Regions from separate parts of the Pseudomonas sp. GW821-FHT02B10 genome, predicted to be linked through region 2. Evidence: riboswitches for the same ligand, from Rfam matches in the RefSeq annotation. Region 2 holds a riboswitch; the other holds the start of a gene.
What was found. Region 2 has a riboswitch for cobalamin ahead of cobO (cob(I)yrinic acid a,c-diamide adenosyltransferase). Riboswitches for the same ligand answer to the same signal wherever they lie in the genome.

Region 1: another riboswitch for cobalamin. It lies ahead of AC07VU_RS11800 (CbtB domain-containing protein); the one in region 2 lies ahead of cobO (cob(I)yrinic acid a,c-diamide adenosyltransferase).

The regions. Positions count from the first base shown of each region.
Region 1 is NZ_JBWKVU010000004.1:280,740-291,760, forward strand. It holds gene metH (methionine synthase) at 1-1,040, opposite strand, end outside; gene AC07VU_RS11775 (fatty acid cis/trans isomerase) at 1,197-3,488, shown strand; gene nfuA (Fe-S biogenesis protein NfuA) at 3,693-4,277, shown strand; gene cobM (precorrin-4 C(11)-methyltransferase) at 4,385-5,131, opposite strand; gene AC07VU_RS11790 (cobalamin biosynthesis protein) at 5,213-5,626, opposite strand; gene AC07VU_RS11795 (CbtA family protein) at 5,623-6,330, opposite strand; gene AC07VU_RS11800 (CbtB domain-containing protein) at 6,342-6,530, opposite strand; cobalamin riboswitch at 6,629-6,850, opposite strand; cobalamin riboswitch at 6,956-7,154, shown strand; gene cobW (cobalamin biosynthesis protein CobW) at 7,251-8,318, shown strand; gene cobN (cobaltochelatase subunit CobN) at 8,322-11,021, shown strand, end outside.
Region 2 is NZ_JBWKVU010000005.1:20,071-31,091, forward strand. It holds gene AC07VU_RS12765 (adenosylcobinamide-GDP ribazoletransferase) at 1-105, opposite strand, end outside; gene cobC (alpha-ribazole phosphatase family protein) at 108-683, opposite strand; gene cobT (nicotinate-nucleotide--dimethylbenzimidazole phosphoribosyltransferase) at 680-1,735, opposite strand; gene cobU (bifunctional adenosylcobinamide kinase/adenosylcobinamide-phosphate guanylyltransferase) at 1,732-2,253, opposite strand; gene AC07VU_RS12785 (cobyric acid synthase) at 2,315-3,766, opposite strand; gene cobD (threonine-phosphate decarboxylase CobD) at 3,763-4,755, opposite strand; gene cbiB (adenosylcobinamide-phosphate synthase CbiB) at 4,748-5,656, opposite strand; gene bluB (5,6-dimethylbenzimidazole synthase) at 5,653-6,303, opposite strand; gene AC07VU_RS12805 (cobyrinic acid a,c-diamide synthase CobB) at 6,300-7,625, opposite strand; gene cobO (cob(I)yrinic acid a,c-diamide adenosyltransferase) at 7,622-8,233, opposite strand; cobalamin riboswitch at 8,314-8,549, opposite strand; gene AC07VU_RS12815 (hypothetical protein) at 8,713-9,294, shown strand; gene AC07VU_RS12820 (PQQ-dependent sugar dehydrogenase) at 9,367-10,686, shown strand; gene AC07VU_RS12825 (class I SAM-dependent methyltransferase) at 10,689-11,021, opposite strand, start outside.

The DNA.
Region 1 (11,021 bases), on a different contig from region 2:
CCCGATAGGCGGCAGGCCTTGGGAATGTCCGGGATCTGCCGCGGGGCATAGCCGGCGACAGCCTTGGCGATGGCCTCGATGTGCCCCGGGGTGGTGCCGCAGCAGCCGCCGACGATGTTCAGGAAACCGCTCTGGGCGAACTCTTCGATGACCTTGGCGGTTTGCGCCGGCAGTTCGTCGTACTCGCCGAATTCGTTGGGCAGGCCGGCGTTGGGGTGTGCGGAGACATGGGTGCTGGCCTTGTTCGACAGCTCTTCCAGGTAAGGGCGTAGTTCGCTGGCGCCGAGGGCGCAGTTGAGGCCGACGGAGATTGGCCTGGCGTGGGCGACCGAGTTCCAGAAGGCTTCGGTGGTCTGCCCGGACAGGGTGCGGCCCGAGGCGTCGGTGATGGTGCCGGAGATCATGATCGGCAGTTCGAGGCCCAGCTCTTCGAACACGCCCTGCACGGCGAAGATCGCCGCCTTGGCGTTGAGGGTGTCGAAGATGGTCTCGATCAGGATCAGGTCGGCGCCGCCCTCGATCAGGCCCTTGGTGGCCTCGGTGTAGTTCTCCACCAGTTCGTCGAAGGTGACGTTGCGGTAGCCTGGGTTGTTGACGTCCGGCGACAGCGAGCAGGTGCGGCTGGTCGGGCCCAGTACGCCGGCGACGAAGCGCGGCTTGTCCGGGGTCTCCAGGGTCTTGGCGTCGGCCACCTTGCGCGCCAGGCGCGCGCCTTCGACGTTGAGCTCGTAGACCAGCGCTTCCATGCCGTAGTCGGCCATGGAAATCTGCGTGGCGTTGAAGGTGTTGGTCTCGAGGATGTCGGCGCCGGCATCCAGGTAGGCTTTCTCGATGCCGCCGATCACGTCCGGACGGGTCAGCACCAGCAGGTCGTTGTTGCCCTTGACGTCGCTCGGCCAGTCGGCGAAGCGTTTGCCACGGTAGTCCTGCTCCTCGAGCTTGTAGCTCTGGATCATGGTGCCCATGCCGCCGTCGAGAATCAGGATGCGCTCTTTGAGGGCTTGCTGAAGGGCTTGGAGGCGCGTGCTGCGATCGGACATGAAAGACTACCTGGAAGGGCCATTACGAAGGGCGAGGATCATAGCAAACCTGTGCGCTTTTAGAGCATGCGGCGCTTTTGCATGAATATCGCTCATGTTGGTGGCCGTGCTGGCCCGGTAGAATCGCTGGATTTTCTTATGGATTGGACCAGGGATATGTCTTACCGCGTTGTCATCGGCAGTGTGCTGCTGCTTTTAAGTTCGCTCGCCAGCGCCCAGGGTCCCGCGCCAGCGATCTCCTACACCCGCGATATCCAGCCGATCTTCACCGAGAAGTGCGTGGCCTGCCACGCCTGCTACGACTCGGCGTGCCAGCTCAACCTGGGCAGCGGCGAGGGCGCGGCCCGCGGCGCCTCGAAGATCCCGGTGTACGACGGCGAGCGCAGCAAGGCGCAGACGCCGACCCGCTTGTTCTACGACGCTTCTGGCAAGCACGCCTGGCAGGGCATGGGCTTCTACTCGGTGCTCGACGCCCAGGGCAGCCAGGCGGCGCTGATGGCGCGCATGCTGGAACTGGGCCACAAGACGCCGTTGCAACCCAACGCCAAGCTGCCGGACAACATCGTCCTGGGCCTGAACCGCGAGAACATGTGCGCGCAACCGGCCGAATTCGACGGTTATGCCCGGGCCCATCCGCGCGAAGGCATGCCGCTGGCGGTGACCGGCCTGACCGATCAGCAATACCAGACCCTGCAACGCTGGCTGGCTTCCGGTGCGCCAATCGATGAGCAGGGCCTGGCGCCGAGCGCCAGGGAAGCGATGCAGGTGCTGCAGTGGGAAAACCTGCTCAATGCCCCGGGCGCCCGGGAAAGCCTGGTGGCCCGCTGGCTGTTCGAGCACTGGTTCCTCGCCCATATCTACTTCGAGGGCGGCGAGCCGGGGCATTTCTTCCAGTGGGTACGTTCGCGCACGCCGAGCGGCCAGCCGATCGACCTGATCAACACCCGCCGGCCCAACGACGACCCGGGCACCCAGGTGTATTACCGCCTATGGCCGGTGCAGGGGGTGATCGTGCACAAGACCCACATCACCTACCCGCTGAGCGCGGCGAAGATGGCGCGGATCAAGACCCTGTTCTACAGCGGCGACTATCAGGTCACTGCGCTGCCGGGTTATGGCCCGGGCCGCCGCGCCAACCCGTTCGAAACCTTCGAGGCGATTCCGGCCAAGGCCCGCTACCAGTTCATGCTGGATAACGCCGAGTACTTCGTGCGCACCTTTATCCGCGGCCCGGTGTGTCGAGGGCAGATCGCCACCGACGTGATCCGCGACAACTTCTGGGCGCTGTTCCAGGCCCCGGAACACGACCTCTATATCACCGACCCGGCCTACCGCGGCCAGGCCACGCCGCTGCTGGCCATGCCCGGGCAGAACGACGACGTCGGCAGCGTGCTGAGCCTGTGGTTGGCCTACCGCGACAAGCGCAACGAATACGAGGTACTGCGTCGCGATTCCTACGCCGATGCGCCGCCGCCCAACTGGTCGACCCTGTGGGCAGGCAACGACAACGCGTTGCTGAGCATCTTCCGTCACTTCGACAGCGCCTCGGTGACCAAGGGCCTGATCGGCGAGGTGCCGCAGACGATGTGGCTGTTCGACTACCCGCTGCTGGAGCGCACCTATTACCAGTTAGCGGTCAACTTCGATGTGTTCGGCAATGTCTCGCACCAGGCGCAGACCCGGCTGTACTTCGACCTGATCCGCAACGGCGCCGAGCAGAATTTCCTGCGCCTGATGCCCGCCGGCACCCGCGAGGACTTCCTCGACGATTGGTACCAGAACAGCGGCAAGTTCAAGATGTGGCTGGACTACGAGTCCATCGACGACGACAAGGCCAGCGCCCTGGTGCTGGACGAAAAGGACCCGAAACGCGACTTCGCCAACCAGTTGTTGAACCGTTACGGCGACCTCAATGCGCGGCCCGATCCGATCAACCGCTGTGACGGCGCCTACTGCTCGCGGCCGAATATCGACCCGGCGCTGCAGAATGCCGAACAGGCCCTCAGCGGCCTGGTTTCGCGGCCGGCGGCCGGCATGCGGGTCATCGACCTGTTGCCGGAGGCCACCATGCTGCGCATCCAGGCGCCGAGCGGCAAGCGGGTGTTCTACAGCATGCTGCGCAACCGCGCCCACAGTAATGTGGCGTTCCTGCTGGGCGAGTCGCTGCGTTACCAGCCGGGCCTGGACACCCTGACCATCTATCCGGGCGTGCTCAGCAGCTACCCGAACTTCATGTTCAACATTCCCGCCGGGCAGGTGCCGGAGTTTGTGGCCGAGATGGAAAACGCCAAGGACGCCCACCGTTTCGAGAAAATCGTCGAGCGCTGGGGGATCCGTCGCAGCCATCCGCAGTTCTGGCAGTACTTCCATGACCAGACCCAGTACATCCTCGAGACCGATCCGAAAGAGGCGGGCGTACTGGACATGAACCGCTACGAGAACCTCTGAAGGCACCAGGCCCTTGAACTTCCGGGCCGCAGCCCTCAGGTTGCGGCCCGGCCCATCCCGGAAAAAGCCTTGTAAAAAATCCCAGGCGTTGCGTCGACCACGTAGCGCGGGCCTATCGACCAAGGTCTATCCCGACAAAAATACTAGGACTTTGTCCGGCACGCCGATTGGCGTAAACTGCGCCCACGCCTGCGAGGAATTTCCATGACCGCTATTACCATTACCGACGCCGCCCACGATTATCTGGCTGATCTGCTCTCCAAGCAGAACACCCCGGGCATTGGCATCCGCATCTTTATCACCCAGCCAGGGACTCAGTACGCCGAGACCTGCATTGCCTATTGCAAGCCGGGTGAAGAAAAACCCGAAGACAAAGCCCTGGGGCTGAAGAGCTTCACCGCCTACATCGACGCCTTCAGCGAAGGTTTCCTCGATGACGCGGTGGTCGACTACGCCACCGACCGCATGGGCGGCCAGCTGACCATCAAGGCACCCAACGCCAAGGTGCCGATGGTCAACGCCGACAGCCCGGTCAACGAGCGCATCAACTACTACCTGCAAACCGAGATCAACCCGGGGCTGGCCAGCCACGGCGGCCAGGTCAGCCTGATCGATGTGGTCGAGGACGGCATCGCCGTGCTGCAGTTCGGTGGTGGTTGCCAAGGCTGCGGCCAGGCCGACGTGACCCTGAAGGAAGGCATCGAGCGCACCCTGCTCGAGCGCATTCCCGAGCTCAAGGGAGTACGTGACGTCACCGACCACACGCAGAAAGAAAACGCCTACTACTAAGTAAGGCGTTCGCTGCGAACATGAAAAACGGCGCCCCGTGAGCGCCGTTTTTTTATGCCTGATGCTTGTGATTTGAGGTGCGCCGTGTCGCCTGGATCGCGATGCCCTCAGGGCCGATACAGATGCGCATGCCCCGCGCGATACAACGACGACTCACTGAAACTGTCCGTGGCCAGCACCCGGCCCACCAGGATCAGCGCCGTGCGCCGAAAACCCTTGGCCTGGACCTTTTCGGCGATGTCCGCCAGGGTGCCGAGCACCCAGTCCTGGTCCGGCCAGGTCGCCCGGTGCACCACGGCAATCGGGCAGTCGGCGCCGTAGTGGGGCAGCAGCTCGGCGACAATCTTTTCCAGATGGTTGACCCCCAGGTGAATCGCCATGGTGGTGCCGTGGGCGGCCAGGCTGGCGAATGCCTCGCCGGCGGGCATCGAGGTCTTGTCGGCATAACGGGTCAGGATCACGCTCTGGGCGACGTCCGGCAGAGTCAGTTCGGCCCCCAGCAAGGCCGCGCAGGCCGCGGTGGCCGTCACGCCGGGGATGATCTCGAAGGGGATGCCCAGCTCGCGCAGGCAGCGAATCTGCTCGCCGATGGCGCCGTACAGGCTGGGGTCGCCGGAATGTACCCGGGCCACGTCCTGGCCTTTGCCATGGGCGTCCTTGATCAGCTCGATGATCTGTTCCAGGTGCAGCTCGGCGCTGTTGACCAGCTGTTCGGCGCTATGCCCCTGGAGCACTGCTTCGGGCACCAGGGAGCCGGCATAGATGATGACCGGGCAGCTGTGGATCAGCCGCTGGCCCTTGACGGTGATCAGTTCCGGGTCGCCGGGACCTGCGCCGATAAAAAAGACGGTCATGGCGTTCTCCTGTGAAAAAAGGGGCGAGGCAACCTCACAGATGAAGATTGCTCATGATCAGCGGCGGGGATTATCGAAGATTTACCCGGAGCAGGCCAAGGCGAGGGTTGCCTGGGCGTATTTCTGCCGTGGGACCAGCAGCTTTGCCGGGCTTCGGGCCAGCTGTTCGGCCAGGGCCAGGGCGGCACTTTCGGCGACGCCGTAACAGCCGGTGCGTTCGTAGGCGATCTGCGAACGATGGCTGAGTTGCAGCACATAAGGCGTCAGCTGGTTACTGCTGAAACAGGTCAGGGGCAAGTCCAGTTGCGCGGCCAGGGCCAGCAGCCCGGGTTCCTCGCGTTTCAGGTCGATGCTGGCCAGGGCCTTGATCTGCCCGGGGTCGATGCGGTGGGTGCTCAGGGTCTGGTCGAGCAGGGTGCGCAAGGTCTCCACCGGGCAGCCCCGCTGGCAGCCCAGGCCGACCACCAGGGTCGGCGCTGTGCTGGCCTGCGTCATGCCGAGTACTGATCGTCGCTCTTGCGGCGGAACAGCCAGGCGCTGATCAGGCCCAGGGCCAGCCAGAACGCGGCGTTGGTCAACTGCGAAGCGATCTTGAACTGCGCCTCCAGCTCCTCCGGGGCGAGCATCGAATGCACTTGCGGCTGCGGCGCGCCGATGAGGTGCGGCACGGCGAGAATGGCCACGCCCAGCACTTTCAGCAGCCAGTTCCGGGCGAAGACGATCAGGGCAATGCCGGCCGCGGTGGAAGCGGCGGTACCGACCCACCAGATCTGCCGTTGCGCCAGGTCCGCGGCGGCGGTGCCCGGCAGTTCGGGCGGCAGGCCGAGGGTCGGCGCCAGGCAGAAAGTCGCATAACCGGCCAGGCCCCAGAGCAGGCCCTGGGAAGTACGGTTCGGCGCGCGCAGGGTGTAGAGGCCGGCAAGCATCAGGGCGAACCCCACGGCGACCACCAGGTTGCCGCCGGTGGTGGACAGCACGCGCTGCCAGCCGTCTTCCGGCTCCCAGGCTTCGGCGTCGTGGCTGTGGGCGGCGGTGCCGGCGGCATGCTCATGCGCTTCTTCATGCTGGGCGGCCGGGGCCTTCTCGTAGGTTTCCGCCTCCAGGATCAGCGGCGCGACCCAGAAGCTTTGCAGCAGGGTCAGCAACAGGGCCGCCAGCAACCCGGTGAACCCCGCGGTTTGCGCGATACGCTTGATCATGTCGGCAGGTCTCAGTGGCAAGGGAAGGCGGCGCTGTGGCGGGTATCGTGGGCGGCGTTGTGCACCGCTTCGATATGGGAGAAGCCGGCGAAATACACAAGGCACGCACCGAGAATCGAGGCGCCGATGGCGGCGACCAGGCGTTGGCTCAGGGTGGCGGTACTGCTGCTGGAGTGGCTGGTGCTGCTGATGATCGACATGGCGCTTCCCTCTGGTGTGTCAGCGGGTGAATCGAGCGCAGCAAAACCCCGCGAGACGGGCTTGCGGGGAATTAACAGCGCCCGCCCACCGCGGGTTTGTTATGACTGTGTAGCGGGCCGGTCTCCGGGCTCGCGAGGGGCGGGGCTTGCGCCACGCCTGCAAGAATCGCCTTCCCATGCCGGACTGCTGGCACAGTGGATCTGATTCTTCGCTCGCTTACCGTTGCGGGGGCAGCACCGGACTGATCAAGGCTTTTGGCCTGTGACGCACCGGTTTCCCGTTTCACCCTGTGAAGGGCACCCGTAACAAGGTGTGTAGGAGAGCATGGGCGAGGGAGGGGCGTCAATTGGCAAGGGTTCTCGTTTTCGATCGCAATTGGCCTGTCCTCGTGCTGCATGGACATTGACCGCCCCCCAAGCTCTGCGTAGCCTTGCGCTCTCGAGGTTCTTCGGCGTCTGTCGAAGCTAAGAAGGGAACGCGGTCCAAGCCGCGGCTGCCCCCGCAACTGTAAACGGTGATGAACGATGCAAGGCCACTGCCAGGCGGCGGGAAGGCGCATCGTTGGCCAGTCGAACGACCGGCACGCCGTCAGCCAGGAGACCTGCCTCGGACCTGATTCTCACTACAACCGGGCGGGGTGATCCGGTGGCGAACCCTTCCGTGCAGTTGCCTGCGCGGTTCTCGTCCCGTATGCCCGCCACCTTGCCAAAGGGCATCCGATGAAAACACTGGCCAAACTTCCCGTCACCATCGTTACCGGCTTCCTCGGCTCGGGCAAAACCACCTTGCTGCGGCACATGCTGGACAACGCCCAGGGCCGACGCATCGCGGTGATCGTCAACGAATTCGGCGAGCTGGGCATCGACGGCGAGATCCTCAAACAGTGTTCCATCGGTTGCACCGAGGAAGAAGCCAGCGGTCGCGTCTACGAGCTGGCCAACGGCTGCCTGTGCTGCACCGTGCAGGAAGAGTTTTTCCCGGTGATGCGCGAACTGGTGGCCCGTCGCGGCGACCTCGACCATATCCTCATTGAAACCTCTGGCCTGGCCCTGCCCAAACCTTTGGTCCAGGCATTCCAGTGGCCGGAAATCCGCAGCGCCTGCACCGTCGACGCGGTGATCACTGTGGTCGACAGCCCGGCCGTGGCCGCCGGCACCTTCGCCGCCTTCCCGGACCAGGTCGACGCCCAGCGCAAGCTTGACCCGAACCTGGACCATGAGTCGCCGCTGCATGAGCTGTTCGCCGACCAGTTGTCCAGCGCCGACCTGGTGATCCTCAACAAGGCCGACCTGATCAACCCGGCAGACCTGGCCAAGGTGCGCCTGGAAGTGGCCGAGGAGCTGCCGCCGGCGGTGAAAGTCATTGAAGCCAGCAGCGGTCGCCTGCCGCTGGACGTGTTGCTGGGCCTGGGCAACGGTTCGGAAGAACACATCGACGGCCGCCACAGCCATCACGATCATCACCACGATGGCGACGATCATGATGATCATGACCACGACGCCTTCGATTCGATCTCCATCGAGCTGCCCCAGGCCGACGAAAGCCTGCTGCTGGACGCCCTGACCCAACTGGTGGTGCAGCACGGCATCCTGCGGGTCAAGGGCTTCGCGGCGATCCCCAACAAGCCGATGCGCCTGTTGATCCAGGGCGTGGGCACCCGCTTCGACAAGCACTTCGACCGCCAGTGGGGCGCCGATGAAGCGCGCACCACGCGCCTGGTGCTGATCGGCCAGGAACTGGACGCGACCCTGCTCGAAGCGCAATTGCGCGCCGCCCTCAGCGTGTAAGCCATGCACCTGCTCAGGACCCAGCCCGGCGGTTTCGTGTCGGATGACAACATTGCCGACCTTGGACAGACCCCCGCCGAGCTGGTGATCCTGTGCAGCGGCGACTCCAGCCTGGCGCTGCTGGCCGAGGCGGCGCAGCAATTGCCGGAGGACTACCCGAGCTTTCGCCTGGCTAACCCGATGCAGGTGCAGAACCATGCCTCGGTCGACCTGTATGTCGACCAGGTGCTGCGCCACGCCAAGGTGATCCTGCTTTCCCTGCACGGCGGCATCGCCTATTGGCGTTATGGCATCGAGCAACTGGTGCAGCTGGCGCAACGCGGCGTGCAGCTGATCCTGGTGCCGGGCGACGACCGTCCGGACCCGGAACTGAGCGACCTGAGCACGGTGCCCGCCGGCGACCGCGAACGCCTCTGGCACTTCCTGCGCCAGGGTGGCATGGGCAATGCGCTGAACCTGTACCGCTGCCTGGCCAGTGGCTGGCTGGGGCGCGATTACCCTTGGTCCGAGCCGCAGACCCTGCCGCGCACGGCGATCTACCACCCGCACAAAAGCAGCGCCGCCCTCAGCGACTGGCACGCCGACTGGCGGGCCGGCCAGCCGGTGGCGGCGCTGCTGTTCTACCGCTCGCATTTGCAGGCGGCCAACACTGCCTTTATCGATGAGTTCTGCCGGCGATTGTTGGCGGCGGGCCTGAACCCGCTGCCGATTGCCCTGGCCAGCCTGAAAGAGCCCGGTTGCCTGGCGGTGGTCGAGGACCTGCTGGATGAAGTCGAGGCCGGGGTGATTCTCAACACCACCGGCTTTGCCCAGTCCAGCCCGGAGGCGCCGCACCTGCGACCGTTCCGCCGCGATATCCCGGTGATCCAGGCCATCTGTGCCCAGGACAACGAACCCGGCTGGCGCGCCAGCGAGCAGGGCCTGGGGCCGCGGGACCTGGCGATGCACATTGCCTTGCCGGAACTGGACGGGCGCATCATCAGCCGGCCCATCAGCTTCAAGGACCTGGCCTGGCGCAGCGAGCGCAGCCAGTCGGACGTGGTCTGCTACCGCTCCGCCCCCGAGCGCATGGACTTTGTCGCCGAACTGGCGCGGCGCTGGGTCGATCTGGCCCGGCTGCCGAATGCTGAAAAACGCATCGCCCTGATCCTCGCCAACTACCCGACCCGCGACGGCCGCATCGGCAATGGCGTGGGCCTGGACACGCCGGCGGCGGCGCTGAATATCCTGCGTGCCCTGCAAGCCGAGGGTTACCCGCTGCCGGCCGAGTTGCCGGACAGCGGGACGGCGCTGATCCAGCAACTGCTCGGCGGCGTCAGCAACGACCTGGACAGCCTCGACCTGCGTCCGTGCCAGCAAAGCCTGGCGCTGGAGGAGTACCAGGCCATGTTCGACGCGCTGCCCGAAGCCAATCGCCTGGCGGTGACGGAACGCTGGGGCGGGCCGGAAAACGACCCGATGTTCCGCGGTGGGCGGCTGATGATCGCCGGCCTGCGTTTTGGCCTGACCTTTGTCGGCATCCAGCCGGCGCGCGGTTATCAGGTCGATCCGAGCGCGGTCTATCACGACCCGGACCTGGTGCCGCCCCACGGGTACCTGGCGTTCTACTTCTGGCTGCGCCAGACCTACGGTGCCCACGGGCTGATCCACGTCGGCAAGCACGGCAACCTGGAGTGGCTGCCGGGCAAGGGCGTCGGCCTGTCCGAAAGCTGCTGGCCGGACGTGCTGCTGGGACCGCTGCCGAATATCTATCCATTCATCGTCAATGACCCGGGCGAGGGCGCCCAGGCCAAGCGCCGGACCCAGGCGGTGATCATCGACCACCTGATGCCGCCGCTGACCCGCGCGGAAACCTACGGCCCGCTGCGCGACCTGGAACTGCTGGCCGACGAGTACTACGAAGCCCAGTTGCTCGATCCGCGCCGCGCCCGCGAGTTGCAGAAGGACATTCTCAAGCTGGTGCGGGTGACCCGGATCGACCGCGAACTGCAACTGGACGGACAGCTCGACGGCGAGGCCGACGCGGCGCTGTGGCTACCGCGCCTGGACACCTACCTGTGCGACCTGAAGGAGTCGCAGATCCGCGACGGCCTGCATGTGTTCGGCGAATCGCCCGTGGGCCGCCTGCGTATCGACACCTTGCTGGCCTTGCTGCGCATTCCCCGTGGCGATGGCCGGGGCGCGCAGTCGAGCCTGTTGCGGGCCCTGGCCAAGGCCTTCGAGCTGGGTTTCGATCCGCTGGATTGCGCCCTGGCCGAGCCCTGGAGCGGGCGCCGGCCACAGGCCTTGCAGGACCTCAGTGAGCAACTGTGGCGCACTGCCGGCGATACCCGCGAGCGCCTGGAGCTGTTTGCCGGGCGCTTGATAGAAGCGGCCTTGGCCGGTGAGGTCGAGCAACTGAACGAGCCCGGCTGGAGCGAGGTCAAGGCGATCATCGACAGCCTGCGCGAGGTAGTGGCGCCGCGCCTGGATGCCTGCGGCCCGGCGGAAATGCGTGGTTTGCTGGATGCCCTGGGCGGGCGTTTCGTGCCGGCCGGGCCCAGCGGCGCACCGAGTCGTGGACGCCTGGACGTGCTGCCCACCGGGCGCAATTTCTACTCGGTGGACGTGCGCAACCTGCCGACCACCACCGCCTGGCGCATCGGTTTCCAGTCGGCCAGCCTGATCCTCGAACGGCACCTGCAGGACCATGGCGACCACCTG
Region 2 (11,021 bases):
CGGGTAGAACAGCAACGACCGGCCCATTTCCTCGGGCGACGGCATGCCCGGCAAACGCACCGGAAAACTGCTAAGAAATTGCAGGGCGATCCAGAATGGCAGCACGCTCAGACTCCTTCGCTCAATACCAGGCCAGCCTCGACAGTCAGGGCGAACAAGGCACCGTGAGCAACCTCGACATTCAGCAACTGCTCACGCGGCAAACCTCGGGCCCGGGCCAGCAACAAGCGCATCACTCCGCCATGACTGACCAGCAGCACCCGCTCGCCGGCATAACGCTGATGCAGACGTTCGACCGCCCCCAGCACCCGCGCGGAAAACGCCAGCACCGGCTCGCCCCGCGGCGGGGTAAAGGCATAGGGATCGGCCCAGAACCGCCCCAGCGCCTCAGCGTCGGTGGTCATCAGCGCCGCCGCGCTCTGCCCTTCCCAGGCACCGAAATGCAGCTCCTGCAGATCCGGGTCCAGGGTCACCGGCAGCGCCAGGCGCGCCCCCAGTTCCTCGGCAAAACGCGCGCAGCGTTGCAAGGGCGAACTTACCAGCCGATCCCAGGGCCCCCGGCCTGCGACAGCAGCACGCATCTGCTGCCAACCGGCGTCGGTCAGGGCATCGTCGAGGCTGCCGCGCAGGCCACCACCGAGCTCGGTTTCGCCGTGGCGCAGCAGGTCCAGGCGCAAGGTCATGCCGGACGATCCGCCACGGCCGCTTCGGCAAAAGTCGCCATCTGCCCGTGCAGGTCGCAGGCCAGGCGCAGCAACGGCACCGCCAGCGCCGCGCCACTGCCCTCACCCAGGCGCAGGCCGAGGTCCAGCAAAGGCTCGGCCTCGAGGGTTTGCAGGATATGCCGATGCCCCGGCTCGGCCCCACGGTGGCCGAACAGCAGCCACGGGCGGCACTCGGGGTTCAGCCGCACCGCCACCAGCGCCGCCACGCTGCAAATGAAACCATCGACCAGCACCGCGACGCCTTCCTGGGCACAGGCCAGGTAGGCCCCAACGAGCGCGGCGATCTCGAAACCGCCAAGGTTGAACAAAGTCTGCAAGGCATCGCCACGCTGGGCGGCATGCCGGCTCAAGGCGCGCTCGATCACCTGCGCCTTGTGGCTGACACCCGCCGCATCCAGGCCGGTGCCCGGCCCCGCAAGGTGCGCCACCGGAATATCCAGCAAGACGCAGGCCACGGCGCTGGCCGCGGTAGTGTTGCCAATGCCCATCTCGCCGCCGATAAACAGTTCGCTGCCCTGCTCGACGGCCCGCAGCACACTGTCACGTCCGGCCTGCAGGGCCTGCTCGCCCTGGGCCTGGGTCATGGCCGGCCCCTCGACGAAGTTCCGGGTGCCCGCCCCCAGGTTCAAATGCCGCACGCCGGGCAGGTTCAAGCCGGGCGTCACCGTGCCGAGATCGACCACTTCCAGGCGTGCCCGCAGCTGCCGCGCCAACACGCTGATGGCCGCGCCGCCGCTGACGAAGTTGTGCAGCATCTGCCCCGTGACTGCCTGCGGATAAGCCGAAACCCCCTCGGCCACCACCCCGTGGTCGCCGGCGAAAATCGCAATCCACAGCTGCTCCAGGCCAGGCTTGACCCGCCCCTGCAAGCCGGCCAGCTGTACCGCGACCCGCTCCAACTGCCCCAGCGAACCCGCGGGCTTGGTCAATTGCTGCTGACGCGACCGCGCCGCCTCCAGGGCTTGAGTGTCGAGCGCCTTGCACGGCCGCAGCCACCAGAAGTCATTCATAACGCAGTTCCTTTCAGAGTCAGGGGCAGGCCGGCCACCGTCAGCACTACCCGCTGACAACGCTCGGCCAGGGCTTGATGCAGCCAACCGGCTTCATCGACATAACGGCGAGTCAACTCGCCCAGCGGCACGACACCCATTCCAGTCTCGTTGCTGACAAAAATGATTTCGCCCGGCAGCGACGCCAGGCACTCCAGCAGCGCTTCGCGCTCACTGGCGAGCCGCTGGGCATCCTCCAGCAGCAACAGGTTGGTCAGCCACAAGGTCAGGCAATCCACCAGCAGGCAGCGCTCGGCGCTCGCGCTTTCGCGCAGCACCCGCGCCAATTCCAACGGCTCCTCGATCAATGCCCATTGGGCCGGGCGCCGTTCGCGGTGATGCGCGATGCGCTGACTCATTTCGCCGTCCAGCGCCTGGCTGGTGGCGATATAGGTCACGGCCAGGCCGCTCGCGCCGGCGAGCTTTTCCGCCAGGCGACTCTTACCGGAACGGGCACCGCCGAGGATCAGTTGCAACATGCTTGGAAACCCTTGAATTGAGGTACAGCCACAGCGGCGCGGCAATGCCGGCGCCGACGCTCTAAAGCCCGCAAAGCTGGCGCAGGTGCTCGGTGTCCAGGTGCTGCTCCACCAGATCGGCCAGGCGCTCGATATCACGCTCGCGCAGAGCGTGGTAGTCGACCGCTTGCACCTCGCGCAAACCCGCCCAGCGCAGCAACGCACTGCAGGCCGCCGGCGCCTCGAACAGACCGTGCAGGTAGGTGCCGAGAATCTGCCCGTCGTCGCTGCGCGCGCCGTCGCGGCGACCGTCGTCCAGGGTCACGGCGGCCAGTTCCAGCGCAGGCCCCGTCGTGACGCCGGCATGGATCTCATAACCGCTGACCTCGGCCTCCTCCAGCGCCAGACGTCCACGCACATTGCGCAACTGCTTCTCTTGTTCCAGCACCGTTTCGAACGCCAGCAGCCCCAATCCCGCGCTGGAGCCTGGCGCGCCTTCCAACCCCAAAGGGTCGTGCAGCTGCTCGCCGAGCATCTGCAAACCGCCGCAGATACCCAGCAACTTGCCGCCGTAGCGCAGGTGCCGGGCGATGGCTGTGTCCCAGCCCTGGGCGCGCAGGTACGCCAGGTCGCTGCGCACGCTTTTCGAGCCGGGCAGGATGATCAGGTCGGCCGGCGGAATCGCCTGGCCGGGACCGATGAATTGCAGGTCCACCTGGGGGTGCAGGCGCAGCGGGTCGAAGTCGGTGTGATTGCTGATGCGCGGCAATACCGGCACCAGTACTTTCAGCACCTGCTCGGCCTTGTCGGCCTGACGCTGGTCGATACCGTCTTCGGCTTCCAGATGCAGGTCCAGCACATAGGGCAACACGCCGATCACCGGCTTGCCGGTACGCGCTTCGAGCCAGTCGAGGCCCGGTTGCAACAGGGCGATATCACCGCGAAAACGGTTGATGATGAAACCTTTGACCCGCGCCTGCTCGCTTGGCGACAACAGATCCAGGGTGCCCACCAGATGGGCGAAAACCCCGCCACGGTTGATGTCGGCGATCAGCAGCACCGGGCAGTCCACCGCTTCGGCAAAGCCCATATTGGCAATGTCGCCGGCCCGCAGATTGATCTCCGCCGGCGAGCCCGCGCCTTCCACCATCACCACCGGATAGGCCACGCTCAGGCGTTGGTGAGAGGCCAGCACCGCCTGCATGGCGATGGCCTTGTAGTCGTGATAGGCCACCGCGTTCATGGTGGTCACCGCACGACCGTGAATGATCACCTGGGCCCCGGTGTCACTGTTGGGCTTGAGCAGCACCGGGTTCATGTCGGTGTGCGGCTCCAGGTGCGCGGCCTGGGCTTGTACTGCCTGGGCCCGACCGATCTCGCCACCGTCGGCGGTCACCGCGCTGTTGAGGGCCATGTTCTGCGGTTTGAAGGGCACGACGCTGACGCCCTGGCGCGTCAGCCAGCGGCAGAGCGCCGTCACCAGGGTGCTTTTACCGGCGTCGGAAGTGGTGCCCTGCACCATCAGGGTGGTCATGGATGTTCCTTGGCGTAGGCGACGAAGGCCTGTTCGAGACGCGACCAGTCGGCTTCATCGGCCGGCAAGCCAAAACGCAGGCTGCTGTTGTGGGTGAACAGCCGCAGCAGGATGCCCCGGCGCGCCATGAACTCATGCAACAGCTCGGCGCGATCGGTGATCAGCCACTGGAACAGCGCACAGCCCCCCTGGGGTTTCAGACCGTGGCGCTCGAGCAGCTGCGCCAGGCGCAGGCTCGCCGCTTCACTGCGCAGCCGTTGCCGCCCATGGCCTTCACGGTCGCGCAGGCACACCTGGCCCAGCACCCGGGTCGGCCCACTGACGGCCCAGGGGCCGACCTGCTCGGCCAGCAGCTTGAGCAGCTTGAGCTCGGCCAGCACGAAGCCCAGGCGCACCCCGGCCAGGCCGAAAAACTTGCCGAAGGAACGCAGGACGATCAACCCCACCTGATCGGCCTGGGCCGCCAGGCTCAGCTGGGGAGTGTTGTCCATGAAGGCTTCGTCGACCACCAGCCAGCCACCGCGCTGCGCCAGACGCGCATGCCAGTCCAGCAGGCGCTCCGGAGTCAGGCTCAAGCCCGTGGGATTGTTCGGATTGACCACCACCAGCACGTCCAGGCTGTCGAGGAAAAAGTCCACTTCCTGTTCCAGCACTTCCCGCACGATGTAGCCGCTGCGGCGCCAGGCTTCGGCGTGCTCGGCATAACAGGGCGACAGCACGCCGACCTTGCCGGCGCGGCGCAAACGCGGGAGCAGCTGGATCGCCGCCTGGGAACCGGGCACCGGCAACACATGGGCCGCGCCGTAGTAGTCGCGGGCCGCCTGCTCCAGGCCATCGTCGGTTTCCGGCAGGCGCGCCCAGGCCCGCATCCCGATCTCGGGAATCGGCCACGGCCAGGGTGCCAGGCCGCTGGACAGGTCCAGCCAGTCGGCCTCGGCGATGCCATATTGCTCGGCCGCCTTGCGCAGGCGGCCACCGTGCTCAAGCATAGAACTCAGCTCCCACGCAGAGAATCAGCAGCCATAACCAGACCCCGCGCTGCACCAGTTGCCAGCCGCGATCGATGGACGAAGCATCGGCCGCCACGCCCTCGCCCAATTGCGGGCGCTGGTGCAGTTCGCCGTGATAGATCGCCGCACCGCCCAGCTCGACGCCCAGGGCCCCGGCCCCGGCCGCCATCACCGGCCCGGCATTCGGGCTGTCCCAGGTCGGCCCCTGGCGGCGCCAGCATTTCAGCGCCAGGCGGGTCTTGCCCAGCAATGCGTAAGTCAGGGCTACCAGGCGCGCCGGAATGTAGTTGAGCAGGTCGTCGATCTTCGCCGCCGCCCAGCCGAAACGCTCGAAGCGCTCATTACGATAGCCCCACATCGCATCCAGGGTATTGCTCAGGCGATAGAGCACCACGCCCGGCGCACCGGCCACGGTAAACCAGAACAAGGCGGCGAACACCGCGTCGCTGCCGTTTTCCAGCACCGACTCGGTGGCGGCGCGGGCGACTTCGGTGGCATCCAGCTCGCTGGTCTGCCGGCTCACCAGATAGCCGACCCGCTGCCGCGCCTGGTCCAGGTCGTCGCTGCGCAAGGCCTGGGCCACCGGCTCGACATGCTCGCCGAGGCTGCGCAGGCCAAGGGCGCAATACAGCGCCAGGATCTCGAACAACCAGCCGATGTAGGGCAGCCAGGAAAACAGGGTTGCCAGCAGGGTCAGCGGCAGCACCGCGATGACCCAGGCGGTGACGCCATGACTGCGCCAGCCGCGGCCACCGGAGTTGAAGCGTTGCTCGATGCGATCGGCAAAACGACCGAACACCACCAGTGGATGCCAGCGCTTGGGTTCGCCCAGCAACGCATCCAGCGCCACCCCGGCGACACTCAGCAACGCCACACTCATTGACTCACTCCCCAGTAATTTTCATACAGCAATTCACTCAGCGGACGCTCCCGCGCCCAGCCTTCGAGCACCAGCATCGGCGCCGGGTAAAACTCGCCGACCGGGCCCAGGCACAGCACCGCCAGCGGCTTGGCCCCGGCCGGCAGGCCCAGCAACTGGGCCAAGGCAGCGGGCTCGAACAGCGACACCCAGCCCATGCCCAGCCCTTCGGCCCGGGCCGCCAGCCACAGGTTCTGAATCGCGCAGGAGAGCGAGGCCAGGTCCATTTCCGGCAGGGTGCGGCGGCCGAAAATATGCCGCTCACGGTCGTCCATCAGCGCCGCCACCAGGACCTCGGCGCAGTCGTTGATGCCTTCGACCTTGAGCTTCATGAACTCATCGGAACGTTCGCCCAGGGCCTCGGCGGTGCGTACCCGCTCCTCTTCCACCAGTTGCTGGATTTGCCCGCGCAACGACCGGTCACTGATACGGATGAACCGCCAGGGCTGCATCAGGCCGACGCTGGGCGCCTGGTGCGCCGCCTCCAGCAGGCGACGCAAGACCTGCGGCTCGACCGTGCCACCGACGAAGTGACGCATGTCACGACGCTCGGCGATCGCGCGATAGACCGCGTCGCGCTCGGCCGCGGAAAAGGCGTTGTCGCTCATGGGCGCCGCGCGAGCACGCTCGCTCCTGCCGGCGCCAGCAGGGACGCCACCGCTTCGGGGTTGGACGGAAAATAGAAATGCACATAAGAGGCGGTCATCCGCCCTTCGCGGTAAACCGCTTCCGCGCCGCGCCCGCCATTCGGGCTCAGGCCGCGAGCGATCGGCGCAAGCTCGGTGCTGGTCAACGAATGATGATAGGTATGCCCGCGCAACGAACCTTCCGGCAACTCCACCGCCTGCAAGGCCAGGGCCGCCAGGCGCTTTTGCATCACCGCATCGCCGGGCAACAGGCCCAGCAGTTCGGCGCGCTCGCCGTCGACGTCGGTCAGGGAATCCAGCAGATACAACATGCCGCCACACTCGGCGAGCAAGGGTTTGCCTGCGGCGTGATGCGCGCGGATCGCGCTGAGCATCGAGCCGTTCGCCGCCAGCGCCCGGTGATGCAGTTCCGGGTAACCGCCCGGCAGGTACAGGCTGTCTGCCTCAGGCAGTACCGCGTCATGGATCGGCGAGAAAAAGACCAGCTCGGCGCCCATGGCCCGCAGCAGATCCAGGCTCGCGCCATAGGTAAAGGCAAAGGCTTCGTCGCGGGCCACGGCAATGCGCACGCCGGCCAACAACGGCTCAACGGCAACCACCTGGGGAGCGGCGAATGCCACGGCGGGCGGCAAGGCCACTTCGCAGCTGTCCGCCAAGGCGGCCGCGGCGGCGTCGAGACGCAGATCCAGATCGTTGAGTTCGCTGGCCTGCACCAACCCCAGATGGCGGCTGGGCAGTTCGATGCCGGTCTCCCGGGACAGCGCGCCGTACCAGCGCAAGCCCTCGGTCAGGCTGCCTTCGAGCAACTGCGCATGCCGCAGGGTGCCGACGCGGTTGGCCAGCACGCCGGCGAACGGCAAGTCCGGCTGATAACGCGCCAGCCCCAGCGCCAGGGCGCCGAAGGTCTGGGCCATGGCCGTGCCATCGATCACCGCGAGCACCGGCACCCCGAAATGCCGCGCCAGGTCGGCGCTGGACGGCGTGCCGTCGAACAGCCCCATCACGCCTTCGATCAGGATCAGGTCCGCCTCGCCGGCGGCCTCCCACAACAGGCGGCGGCTTTCCTGCTCGCCGACCATCCACATGTCCAGTTGATACACCGGCGCACCGCTGGCGCGCTCGAGGATCATCGGGTCGAGAAAGTCCGGGCCGCACTTGAACACGCGCACCTTGCGTCCCTGATTGCGATGCAGGCGGGCGAGCGCGGCGGTCACGGTGGTCTTGCCCTGACCGGAAGCCGGCGCGGCAATCAATACCGCCGGGCAATGACGGGCATCACTCACAGTTCGACGCCTTTTTGCGCTTTGATCCCGGCCTGGAAGGCATGCTTGACCATGCCCATTTCGGTGACGGTGTCGGCCAGCTCGATCATCTCTGGCTTGGCGCCACGTCCGGTGACCACCACATGCTGCATCGGCGGTCGCGCCTGCAGGTCGCTGAGCACCTGATCCAGGTCCAGATAGCCGTGCTTGAGGGCGATGTTCAGTTCATCAAGCAGCACCAGGCCGATCGTCGGATCGCTCAGCAGTTCGCGGGAAACCGCCCAGGCCGCTTCGGCCGCGGCGATGTCGCGCTGGCGGTCCTGGGTTTCCCAGGTGAAGCCTTCGCCCATGACATGGAAACGCACCTGCTCCGGGAAGCGCCGGAAGAACAATTCCTCGCCAGTGCTGTTGCGGCCCTTGATGAACTGCACCACGCCGCATTGCATGCCGTGGCCCATGGCCCGCGCGAGCATGCCGAAGGCCGAGCTGCTTTTGCCTTTGCCGTTGCCGGTCAGCACCAGCAGCAAACCGCACTCGTTCGGCGAGTTGGCGATGCGTTCATCGATCACGGCTTTTTTGCGCAACATGCGCGCCAGATGGCGTTCGTCACGATCGGGGGATTCAGTCATGGGGCAGCTCTCCGTTGGGGCTGGATAACGGGGGGCAGGAATAGGAATAGACGGCGCAAGCCTGGCATCGCCCACCGTGATGCCGTTGGATGGATCAGGCCGGTCTCCGGGCTTGTGAGTGGCTGGAATGCCCAACTGCGCGCCTTCCCATGTCGACAGTCGACACAGTGGCATCAGGCGCAGTCTTGACTCACTTACCGTTGCGGGGGCAGCGCCGGAATCGTCGTGTGTGCGCCTTCGGCACGCGTACTCACCGGCTTCCCTGTTTCACTCTGTCGACCCAAGGCCACAGAGCACCTGAAACAAGTCGCGAAGGTTAGAGGGTTGGGGGTGGAGCGTCAATTAAAGCCCCGCAGATCGGCGAATGCTGCATATCGGAAAAATGACGCCAATCTTGTGCCACACTCAGTGCAGTGATATCAAATAGCCATAATCGCGTTAAAAAACTCCAATATCTCAACAATAATAGGAAAAGTCCTATGCAAGGCATGATCATCAGCAATCCGAAACTGGAATTCCTGCGCCCTGCCCTGGAACGCTGGTTCGATTGCATCGACCGCTACAACGCCGTGCGCGGCGATAACGAAAGCCCGTACTGGTTCGACGAAAAAGCCAACCTGGGAATGCTCTCGGCGGCAGCCTGGATGGCGGAGATGGTCACCCTGGAACACGCACCGAGCAAAAAACAGCTCGAGGACGGCGACCGCAACGGCCGCACCGACCTGTACATCGCCACGCAGGAGGAACGCGTCTACATCCAGACCACCCAGCGCTGGCCCCGGGTCAACAGCCTGCACCTGACCCAACCGTTGCTGGATGTCGCCAGCGACGCGAAAAAAGCCAGCTACCCCAGCGACCTGAAACTTGGCTGCCTGTTCGTCACGCCACAGAAAACCCAGCACAGTGCCACTCCGGAAGAATTGCAGGACATGGTCGACGACCTGCAAAAGGAACATTGCTGCGCCGTGGCCTGGTACTTCCCCTACGCGTACCGCAAATTGCGCAATGAAGCCGGCAACTATCACCCCGGCGTTGCCGTGCTGTTCAAAGAAGCGCGCTGAACGGGTTGAACCATCGCCGACCTGTGCTTCTCTATGACTACACCGACGTCGTGCATACATAGGGAAATCAGCATGCTCAAACTTCGATACGCAATCCTGATCGCCGTCGCCGCAGGCCTTGGTGCCTGTGGCGAAACCTCCACCCTCCAGGTCTCCGACGGCACCGGCCCCTCGCCGAAACTCCCCGAACCGAACAAGACCCTGTTCCCGACCGTGAACATCGCGCCCGCGATCGGCTGGCCGCAAGGCGCCAAACCGGTGGCCGCCGCCGGCACCCAGGTCGCCGCATTCGCCGAAGGCCTGGACCATCCGCGCTGGTTGTACGTGCTGCCCAACGGCGACGTACTGGTGGCGGAGACCAATGCCCCGCCCTCCCCCGATGACAGCAAGGGTATTCGTGGCTGGATCGCCAGCAAGATCATGAGCCGCGCCGGGGCCGGTGTGCCCAGCCCGAACCGCATCACCCTGCTGCGGGACAAGGATCACGATGGCGTGGCGGAAACCCGCACGGCATTCCTGGAAAACCTCAACTCGCCGTTCGGCATGACCCTGGTGGGCAATGATCTGTACGTCGCCGACACCGATCGCCTGCTGCGCTTCCCCTACAAGGACGGCGACACCAGGATCAGCGCCCAGCCGACCAAGGTGGTGGACCTGCCTGGCGGCAAGCTGAACCACCACTGGACCAAAAACGTGATTGCCAGCAAGGACGGCAGCAAGCTGTACGTCACGGTCGGCTCCAACAGCAACGTCGGCGAAAACGGCATGGACCAGGAAGAAGGCCGTGCCGCCATCTGGGAAGTCGACCGCGCCAGCGGCAAGCAACGGATTTTCGCCTCAGGCCTGCGCAACCCCAACGGCATGGCCTGGGAGCCGCAAAGCGGCCAGCTGTGGACCGCGGTCAACGAGCGCGACGAGATCGGCAGCGACCTGGTGCCGGACTACATCACCTCGGTCAAGGACGGCGCCTTCTATGGCTGGCCATTCAGTTATTACGGCCAGCATGTGGACGTGCGAGTCACTTCGCAAAACCCGGACCTGGTGGCCAAGGCCATCGCCCCGGATTATGCCGTCGGCCCGCATACTGCCTCCCTGGGCCTGGCATTCGCCGAAGGCAGCAAGCTGCCGGCGCCGTTCACCCAAGGCGTGTTCATCGGCCAGCATGGCTCGTGGAACCGCAAGCCCCACAGCGGCTACAAAGTGATCTTCGTACCCTTCGCCAACGGCAAGCCGGTAGGCCAACCGGTGGACGTGCTGACCGGCTTCCTCAACGCCGACGAGAAAGCCATGGGGCGCCCGGTCGGCGTAGTGATCGACAAGCAAGGGGATCTGCTGGTGGCCGATGATGTCGGCAACAAAGTCTGGCGCGTGTCAGCAGCCAAGGCGCAATAGGTTCAGCGCTTGCGGCACAGGGTCAAGCCGTCCCCCAGGGGCAGCAGCGACAGGTCGACACGCGGGTCATCCTTCAAGGCGCGATTGAGTGCCTGGATGGCCCGGGTGTCTTCGCTCTGGGGATTTTCCTCCAGCACCCGACCGCTCCACAGCGTGTTATCGAACACCGCTAGCCCGCCCACGCGTAGCAGGCGCAGGGCACTTTCCAGGTAAGCCGGGTAATTGGCCTTGTCGGCGTCGATGAAGACCAGGTCGAAACCACCCTCGCCCTCCTCCTGCTCGATCCTGGCCAAGGTCTCCAGGGCCGGTGCCAGGCGTAACTCGATCCGTCCGGC